2 linked regions of the Caldimonas thermodepolymerans genome follow. The protein of the gene in region 2 interacts with the protein of the main gene of each other region in a pairwise test. Links are inferred from orthologs where the notes say so. Each region holds a gene or a part of one and is shown on either strand. Other genes may lie near its edges.

Region 1 (4,441 bases), 3.2 Mb from region 2 along the record:
CCCGCCTGGTCAACATCGGCGACGTGCGCTCGCTGGCCACGCACCCGGCCTCGACCACGCACCGCCAGCTGTCGGCCGAGGAGCTGGCCAAGGCCGGCGTGTCGGAAGACACGGTGCGCCTGTCGATCGGCATCGAGCACATCGACGACCTGCGCGCCGACCTGGCCCAAGCGATTGCCGCGGCCTGAGGCCGCGTGTGCGCGGCCCGGCCGCCCGGCCGGGCCGTTGCCCGGCACGCCGCCTCAGCGCGGCGTGGCCAGGTCCAGCGTCCAGTAGGTCCGGTAGGTGCTGCCGTCGCGGGCCGCGCAGGCCAGCCCGACGTGGCGGTGGTCCGGGCGCATCAGGTTGGCGCAGTGGCCGGGGCTCGTCATCCAGCCGGCCACCACCGCCGCCACCGTCGGGTAGCCCGCCGCGATGTTCTCGGCCACCCCCGACCAGCGGTAGCCCGCTGCCGTGACGCGCTGCCCCAGGCTGCTGCCGTCGCTGCCGGTGTGCGAGAAGAAGTCCCCCTCGGCCATGTCGCGCGAGTGCGCGTAGGCCGCCTGCGCGAGGCGCGCGTCCCAGGCCACCGGCGCGGCCGGCGCGAAGCTGCCCGCGCTGCCGCAGCTGGCGCCGGCGGCGCGGTGCTGGTTGATCAGGCGCAGTGCCTCGGCCTGGAAGTCCGGCAGCCCGCAGCCGAGGTCCACGTCGGGCGGCGTGCCGGGGGCGTCGCCTGAAGCATCGTCGCCGCCGTTCCCGTCGGTGCGGCCGTCGCTGCCACCCCGGTGGTCCGTGGCCGCGCCGGTCCCGCTGCCCGGTGCGGCCGCGTCGTCATCCGGGCTGCCACCGCCGCCGCATGCGGCCAGGGCGGCCGCCAGCAGCATCGCCACCCAGGGCGACCGGCGCTTCGATCGTTGCATGGTGCTGACCCTCGTCGTTCGTTCTGGTCCGGCCGCGAGCATGCCGCGGCTGGCGCGGGGCGCGTATCGGTTTGTAAGACGGGGTGGTCAGCGCACGAACGGCGGGTCGGGCAGCACGTCCAGCGCGCGGGCCGCACCCAGCAGCGCCGGCGCCCGGGCCTGCACGACGTAGGTCGGGATGGCGCGCAGGTAGCCGGTGAAGCGCCCCTTGCTCTCGAAGCGCACGCGGAAGGCCGAGCGGTCGAAGGCCTCGCCCAGGCGCGGGACGATGCCGCCGCCGATGTAGACGCCACCGCGCGCGCCCAGCGTCAGCGCCAGGTTGCCGGCCACGCTGCCGAGGAAGGCGCAGAACAGCGCCAGCGCCTCCATGCATTGCGGGTCGCGCCCGGCCTTGGCATCGTCGGCGATGGCCGGTGCATCCAGCGCGCGGGGTGGCACGCCGTCGAGCTGGCACAGCACCTGGTAGAGGTTCTCCAGCCCCTGGCCGGAGACGGCGCGCTCGGCCGAGGCGTGGCCGAAGCGCTCGTGCAGCCGGGCGACCACCGCGGCCTCGCGCGCGTCCTGCGCTGGCAGGGTGACGTGGCCACCCTCGCCGTTGAGGGGCACCCATTCCCGCCCCGAGGGGGCCGGCAGCAGGCCGGAGACGCCCAGGCCCGTGCCGGGGCCGATCACGGCCAGCGCGGCATCGGGCGCCGGCGCGCCGGGGCCGACCTGGCGCAGGTCCTCGCCGGCCAGGGCCGGCAGCGACAGCGCCAGCGCGGTGAAGTCGTTGACCAGCAGCAGGCGTTCCAGGCCCAGCTCGCGCCGCAGCGCCGAGATCGAGAACGACCAGTCGTGGTTGGTCATCCGCACCTGGTCGCCGGTGATCGGGTTGGCGATGCCGATCGCGCACCAGCGCGGCGGCGGCTTGCCCTGGTCGGCCAGGTAGCGCCGGATCGCGTCGGCCAGTGTGGGCAGCGAGCGCACCGGGTAGACGGCCATGTCCGCCGGCGCCTCGCCCGGCTGCGCCACCCAGGCGAAGCGGGCGTTGGTCCCTCCGATGTCGCCGACCAGACGGGGATAGGTGTGCGTGTTCATGGTGATGGCATGCAGCGCGGGCCCCTCCTCCGTCGCGGGCCCTGCAGGGGCGAAGCGCATATCATGCCCGATGCCGGGTACAGGCCGGCATCAACCTGCACGCCGGGCAGCTGCCGGCGCGGGTCGTGCGCCCGGGCCGTGCTGCGCGCAGGCCCCAAGAAAAAGCCCGGCGCTCCGCGGAGGGCCGGGCTGGTGCAGCGAATGACGGGCCGGTCAGAACGGGATGTCGTCGTCCATGTCGTCGAACCCGGTCGACGTCTTGGGCGCGGGCTTGCTGGCCGCGCGCGGCGCCGGGGCGGAACGGCCGCCGCCGCCACCCCCCTCGTACGGCTCGCGGCTGTAGCCGCCGCCTTCGTCGCCGCCACCACTGCTGCCGCCTTCGCGGCCGCCCAGCAACTGCATCTGCTCGGCGATGATCTCGGTGGTGTAGTTGTCCTTGCCGTCCTGGCCTTGCCACTTGCGGGTCTTCAGGCGGCCCTCGATGTAGACCGAGCGGCCCTTGCGCAGGTATTCGCCGGCGATTTCGGCCAGGCGGTCATACAGCACCACCCGGTGCCATTCGGTCTCTTCCTGCCGTTCCCCGGTGTCGCGGCTCTTCCAGTTGCGCGTGGTGGCCAGCGACAGGTTGCACACCGCCGAGCCGCTGGGCGTGTAGCGGACCTCGGGGTCGCGGCCGAGGTTGCCGATCAGGATGACTTTGTTGACAGAGGCCATGGCCCCGCTCCTTGCTGAGATCTACGAAATGCGCCCGCGGCGCGGCGGACGTCCATTGAGCCGGATTGTGCCGCATGGCGAGGGGGCTCCGACCCCCGCCCCTGATCCGGGTGGGTCGACCGCGGCAGCCCCGCTGGCACGCTTCGTGTAGGAACGGGCGCAGTGCTTCCCGATAATGCACGGGCCCCTGCGATGAAACCCGCCGAACCCGACCTCCTCAGCAACCTGCGCCGCGAGCTGGCCGATGCGCGCGCCTGGATCGACCGGGCGGTCGTGCTGGCCCTGGCCGCGGTCGCCGGGCTGTTCGTGGTCGGCTTCACGCTGCTGGCCGAATGGGCGCAGCACCGGTTCCAGGCGGTGTACGGCTGGCAGCCCTGGCTGGCGCTGGTCTGGACGCCGGCCTGGGTGGTCGGGCTGGTGTGGCTGACGCAGCGCTTCTTCCCCGGCGCGGCCGGCTCGGGCATCCCGCAGGTGATGGTGGCCCTGGAGCCGTCCACGCCGGTGGCGCAGCGCGGGCTGTTCGTCTCGTTTCGCCTGAGCTGCGCCAAGGTCGTGCTGACCGCCGGCAGCCTGCTCGCCGGGCTGTCGGTCGGGCGCGAGGGCCCGTCGGTGCAGGTGGCCGCCGGCGTGATGCTGCAGGCGCGGCGCTGGCTGTCGCCGCGCGCCGGGGTGGACGACCACGGGCTGCTGGTGGCCGGCGGTGCGGCCGGGATCGCGGCGGCGTTCAACGCGCCGCTGGCCGGGGTGGTGTTCGCGGTCGAGCAGCTCTCGCGCAGCCTGGATGCGCGCAACAGCGGCCTGATCCTCTCGGCCATCGTGCTGGCCGGCCTGATGGGCGTGTCGGTGTTCGGCAACGTCACCTACTTCGGCGTGATCCACGTGCCCGGACTGGACTGGGGCCTGCTGGGGCCGGGCCTGCTGGTGGTGATCGGCTGCGGGCTGCTGGGCGGGCTGCTGGCGCGCCTGATGGTGGCCAGCGCCGCCGGCCTGCCGGACCGCTTCACCGCCTGGCGCCGCCGCTACCCGCTGCGCTTCGCCGCGGGCTGCGGCCTGGCGGTGGCGCTGATCGGGCTGGCGGGCGGCGGCAGCACCTTCGGCGGCGGCGACGAGACCACGCGGCGCATGCTGGCCGGCGAGGCGGACGTGCCGCCGCTGTACGTGCTGCTCAAGTTCCTGGCGACCTGGATCTCCAGCTGGACGGGCGTGTCCGGCGGCGTGTTCGCGCCGGCGCTCGCGCTGGGCGCGGGCGTGGGCCACGACGTCGCGGCCTGGAGCGGCCACCCGGCCGCGGCGGCGCTGATCGCGATGGGCATGGCCGGCTTCCTTGCAGCGGTCACGCAGGCGCCGATCACCGCCTTCATCATCGTGATGGAGATGGTCGACGGCCACGCGATGGTGCTGAGCCTGATGGCGGTCTCGCTGCTGTCCAGCCTGGTGGCGCGCCTGCTGAGCCGCTCGCTCTACGACGGCATGGCCGAGCTGCAGGCGCTGCGGCTGCGCCCGGCCGGCTCGCCGCCGGCGGCAGCCGACGCTGCTGCGGCGCAGCAACCGGCGCCGGCCGACAAGGCCTGAGCGGCGCTTCCTCCTTCCCCTCGTTCCGGTCGGTGCCTGCGGCGGTGCCGTGCGCGCTGGCAACCGGTTGATCGCTTCGATGCACGGACTGCCAAGTCCGATGCCGGCGCATCTCCTCGGGTTCTCCCGAGGGGGCCGCACGCCCCCCGCGCCGTAACCGGCCTGAAATCAAGCACTTG
Region 2 (4,975 bases):
GAGCAGGCGGTGGCGCAGCTGGCCGTGCCCGACATGGCGAAGCTGCAGTACGTGTTCGACGCGGTGACCAGCATCCGCCGCGCGCTCGGCGGCCGGGTGCCGCTGATCGGCTTCTCGGGCAGTCCCTGGACGCTGGCCTGCTACATGGTCGAAGGCGGCAGCTCGAGCGACTACCGCCTGGTCAAGACCATGTTGTACCAGCGGCCCGACCTGATGCACCGCATCCTCCAGGTCAACGCCGACGCGGTGGCGGCCTACCTGAACGCCCAGATCGACGCCGGCGCCCAGGCGGTGATGATCTTCGACTCCTGGGGCGGCGTGCTGGCCGATGGCGCGTTCCAGACCTTCAGCCTGGCCTACACCCAGCGGGTGCTGCAGCAGCTGAAGAAGGAACATGCCGGCCAGCGCATCCCGCGCATCGTGTTCACCAAGGGCGGCGGGCCGTGGCTGGAGGCGATTGCCGCGATCGACACCGACGCGGTGGGGGTGGACTGGACCGTCAACCTCGGCCAGGCGCGCGCGCGCGTCGGCCACCGGGTGGCGCTGCAGGGCAACCTGGACCCGGCGGTGCTGTTCGCCTCGCCGGAGCAGATCCGCGCCGAGGTGGAGCGCACGCTGGACAGCTTCGGCGCGCCCGCCAACCCCGACGGCAGCCACGCGGGCCACGTGTTCAACCTGGGGCACGGGATCAACCAGTTCACCCCGCCGGAGCACGTCGCGGTGCTGGTCGACGCGGTGCACGAGCACTCGCGCCGGATCCGGGCCCGGTGAGCACCCGCTCGCCCTATCAAGGGCGGGCACGCAACCTGGTGTTGCGGGGGTATCCAGACCGCTTCCGCAAGCGGGGATAACCCGAAAATCTGCGCTGTTCCGCTTGACTTATCCCCAAAACCGGCGTTGGAGGCTCACACCGCCCGTCTTGACGCAAAGCAACATGACGAGCCGAGGTGTGTGCGCTAAGTTGTTGATTTTATTGAGGGTCGCGGATTGCGTCGTGGTGCGGCAATCCAACCCAAAGGTTGATGCCACAAGCATTTAGCGCGCGTTTGCGCAGCTTGCCCACAAAGTTTTCCACAGGTTCCGTGGATAGCTCCAAAAGCCTTTCCGAATCAACCGCTTACGCCGCAAAGTTGAGAGACTGGGAGAAATGACAGTGCTAACTCCTCCCTCCCGGGCCGCCACGCTGCGGTGCACCACGGCCCCCCGCTGAGCGGACATGCCGACCGTTGCCGTCGTCGTCGACACCCCCCAGCACAGCACGGTGCGCGGGCCGCTGAGCTACGCGGCCGACGAGGCGCTGCCGGCCGGCGCGCTGGTGCAGGTGCCGCTGGGCCGGCGCACGGTGTGCGGCATCGTCTGGCCGGCCGGCGCGGAGGAGGAGCCCGGCGTCGAGCTCAAGCCCGTGGCCGGCGTGCTGCGCTCGCTGCCGCCGCTGCCGGCGTCCTGGTGCCGCCTGGTCGAGTTCGCCGCCGGCTACTACCAGCGCAGCGTCGGCGAGGTGGCGCACGCCGCGCTGCCGGCCGAGCTGCGCAAGCTCGACGACGCGCAGCTGGCGCAGCGCCTGAAGAAGCTGGCCAAGCTGGCCCCGGCCGGCGGGCCGGCGCCGCAGCTGCCTGAACTCACCGAGGAGCAGGTGCGCGCGCTGGAGGCGCTGGCGCAGGGCGGGGCGCCGACCGCGCTGCTGCATGGCAGCACCGGCAGCGGCAAGACCGAGGTCTACCTGCGCGCGGTCGCGCAGGCGCTGCAGGCCGGGCGCCAGGCGCTGGTGCTGGTGCCCGAGATCAACCTGACGCCGCAGCTGGAGGCGCGCTTTGCCGAGCGCTTCCCGGACCGCCTGATCGTCTCGCTGCACAGCGGCCTGACGCCGGCGCAGCGACTGCGCCACTGGCTGGCCGCGCACCTGGGGCGCGCCGACATCGTGCTGGGCACCCGCATGGCGGTGTTCGCCTCGCTGCCGCGGCTGGGGCTGGTGGTGGTCGACGAGGAGCACGACCCGTCCTACAAGAGCCAGGAAGGCGCGCGCTACTCGGCGCGTGACCTGGCCGTCTACCGCGGCAAGCTCGAAGGTGCCACGGTGCTGCTCGGCTCGGCCACGCCCTCGCTGGAGAGCTGGTACCAGGCCCAGCGCGGGCGCTACCTGAAGCTGTCGATGCCCACGCGCATCGGCGGCGGCGCGCTGCCGCGCGTGCGGCTGGTCGACATGAACCACGTGCCCAAGGAGGCCGCGTTCAGCCATGCGCTGTCGCCGCCGCTGATGGAGGCACTGCAGCAGCGCCTGGCGCGCGGCGAGCAGAGCCTGGTGCTGCTCAACCGGCGCGGCTATGCGCCGGTGCTGCAGTGCCTGGAATGCGCCTGGAAGAGCGGCTGCCCGCACTGCAGCGCCTGGCGGGTGTTCCACCGCAGCGACCGCACGCTGCGCTGCCACCACTGCGGCTACACCGAGCGCGTGCCGCGCGCCTGCCCGGAATGCGGCAACCCGGACATCCAGCCGCTGGGCCGCGGCACCGAGCGGCTGGAGGAGCAGCTCGCGGTCAGCCTGCCCGGTGCGCGGGTGGCGCGCATCGACGCCGACACCACGCGGCTCAAGGGCACGCTGGAGAGCCAGCTCGCCAGCGTGCATGCCGGCGAGGTCGACGTGCTGGTCGGCACGCAGATGGTGGCCAAGGGGCACGACTTCCGGCGCGTCACGCTGGTCGCCGCGGTCAACCCGGACGCCGCGCTGTTCAGCAGCGACTTCCGTGCCGGCGAGCGCCTGTTCGCGCTGCTGATGCAGGCCGCGGGCCGTGCCGGGCGCGACGCGGCCCAGGCCGGGCGCAGCGAGATGCTGATCCAGACCTGGCACCCGACCCACCCGCTGTATGCGGCGCTGCGCGCGCACGACTACGAGGCCTTCGCCGCCGAGACCCTGGGCGAGCGCGAGATGGCGGGCCTGCCGCCGCATGCGCACCTGGCGCTGCTGCGCGCCGAGGCGCGCACCCAGGAGGCGGCGCAGGCCTGGCTGCAGGACGCGGCCCGGGTGGCCGACGAGCTCGGCGCGGCCGCGGCCGGGGTCACGCTGTATCCGCCGGTGCCGATGAGCATCGCGCGCGTGGCCAACGTCGAGCGCGCGCAGATGCTGCTCGAGGCGGCGTCGCGCCCGGCCTTGCAGCGCCTGCTGTCGGCCTGGCTGCCCGAGCTGCATGGGCTGCGCGGCGCGCACAAGGGCCTGCTGCGCTGGGCGATCGACGTCGATCCGCTGGCGATCTGAGGCGGCGGCCGCCGGCCGGGCCGACTTGACCGGCAGGCCCGACACGGTATCGTTGCCCGCGTCGGATCACGGGAGTCCTCCATGTCATTCCAATTCCCCTCGAACGCGGCGCACAGCCTGATGCACATCGGCGACGCCTTGCGCAACCGTGCCGCGCTGCTGACGCTGCTGTGCTCCTGCGTCGGCGCGGCGGTGCTGTCGGGCATCGGCGTCGCGTCCGGCGTGCCGGTGCTGGCCGCGCTGTTCATGCTGGCCGGCTACGTGGTGCTGCTGCTCGGCGCCGTGACCGCCGGGCGCCAGTTCATGGACCAGGCGCAGGGCCGGCCGGTGTCGGCCACGCTGCCGGCCTTCCAGGCCAGCCCGCTGGTGGTGCTGCGCATGCTGGGGCTGCTGCTGATCCTGGGCGCGGTGGGGCTGGCCTGGGCCCTCGTCGCCGGCTTGCTGCTCTACCTGTGCCGCATCCCCGGCCTGGGCGGCCTGCTGCTGATCGTCGTGATGCCCGTGCTCACCTTCAGCGGCGTGATCGTCTTCCTGGGCATCTACGTGACGTGGTGCCTGTCGGCGCCGGCGCTGTTCGAAGGGCACACGCTCAAGCGCGCCCTGGCGCAGCTGTGGGCGGTGATCTCGCAGCGCCCGCTCGAGGCCTTCCTGCAACTGCTGCTGCTGTGCCTCGTCGTCGGCCTGGTCGTGACGCTGCTGGGCGGCTTCATCGGCATGGCCTTCTTCACCACCGTGGGGATGGCCACGGGCATCCTGGGCGAGGTGCCGATGGGCATGGGGATGAGGGACATGATGGGCGACTACGGCCAGCTGATGTCCGGCGGGCGGGTGTACGGCATGTTCATCGGCAGCGGCATCGTCTGGGCCGTGGTCGGCGTGGTGTTCGGGGCGCTGATGCTGTACGGCCTGTGCCTGACCTACCTGAAGCTCACCGACGGGCTGAACGTCGAGGCGGCCGAGGCTGCGTTCGAGTCGGCACTGGCGCGCACCCGCGAGAAGGCGCAGCAGGCGGCCGAGGAAGCGCGCCGCCGTGCCCAGGAGCTGCAGGAAGCCGCGCGGCAGCGTGCCGAGCAGGCCCGCCAGGCCGGCGACGCCTCGTCGTCGGCGGCGGCCGGCACGGGGGCGTCCGAGGCGCAGGCGCCGGCGGCCGCACCGGCCGAGCCGGCTGCGCAGGACCGCACGGTCATCGTCAGCGCGCCGCCGGCCGCGGCCGACACCGCGGCGCCGGCCGGGACGGCGCCCACCGACACCCCGCTGGCCGCACCGGCCTGCCCGGTGTGCCACGCACCGGTGGCGGCGGACGACGTGTTCTGCGGCGGCTGCGGCCACAAGCTCAAGGGCTGAGCGCCGGCCCCCGCGCGAGGATCGTCGCCGTTCAGGCGCCCGCGGCGGGGCGCCGGGCCGTGCCCAGCACCTCGCGCACCGTCTTCTCGTCCAACCCGGTCTCGCGCGCCAGCTGTGCGGCGCAACGCGTTGCAGCGGCGTCGACCAGCCAGGCCATCAGCCGCTGCGTCATGCGGCGGCGGCCCGGGATGCCGGTCAGGGCGGGCATCGCCGTGTGCCCGCAGCGCGCGCAGCGCCAGCGCGTGACGCGCACCGCCAGCCAGGTCGGGCGGCCGTCCTGCGGCAGGTCGCGCACCTGGCGCGTGAACAGGCCGTGGCGCACCATGCGCGTGCCGGGGCCGCAGTGTCCGCAGGACGGCGCGCAGTCCTCGGCGCGCCCGGCGA

The links. The genes of interacting proteins can lie anywhere in the genome.
Region 1: the proteins of IS481_RS16325 (region 2) and ssb interact in binary tests that used the Escherichia coli proteins (3 or more experiments, as listed by UniProt). The link is inferred for Caldimonas thermodepolymerans from one-to-one orthologs.

Annotation. Positions count from the first base shown.
Region 1 is NZ_CP064338.1:222,685-227,125, forward strand. The notes cover bases 941-3,799. They hold ssb (single-stranded DNA-binding protein), read right to left. Parts: upstream 2,691-3,799; coding sequence 2,190-2,690; downstream 941-2,189. Other genes in these bases: IS481_RS01095 (glucokinase), read right to left, coding at 987-1,976; IS481_RS01105 (chloride channel protein), read left to right, coding at 2,883-3,799. Also shown: IS481_RS01085 (O-acetylhomoserine aminocarboxypropyltransferase/cysteine synthase family protein), read left to right, coding at 1-188; IS481_RS01090 (CAP domain-containing protein), read right to left, coding at 243-899; more of IS481_RS01105, read left to right, coding at 3,800-4,262. UniProt on the Escherichia coli protein: Plays an important role in DNA replication, recombination and repair. Binds to ssDNA and to an array of partner proteins to recruit them to their sites of action during DNA metabolism. Acts as a sliding platform that migrates on DNA via reptation.
Region 2 is NZ_CP064338.1:3,450,463-3,455,437, reverse strand. The notes cover bases 806-3,731. They hold IS481_RS16325 (primosomal protein N'), read left to right. Parts: upstream 806-1,216; coding sequence 1,217-3,247; downstream 3,248-3,731. Other genes in these bases: IS481_RS16320 (zinc ribbon domain-containing protein), read left to right, coding at 3,329-3,731. In the rest of the region: hemE (uroporphyrinogen decarboxylase), read left to right, coding at 1-771; more of IS481_RS16320, read left to right, coding at 3,732-4,591; IS481_RS16315 (transposase family protein), read right to left, coding at 4,623-4,975.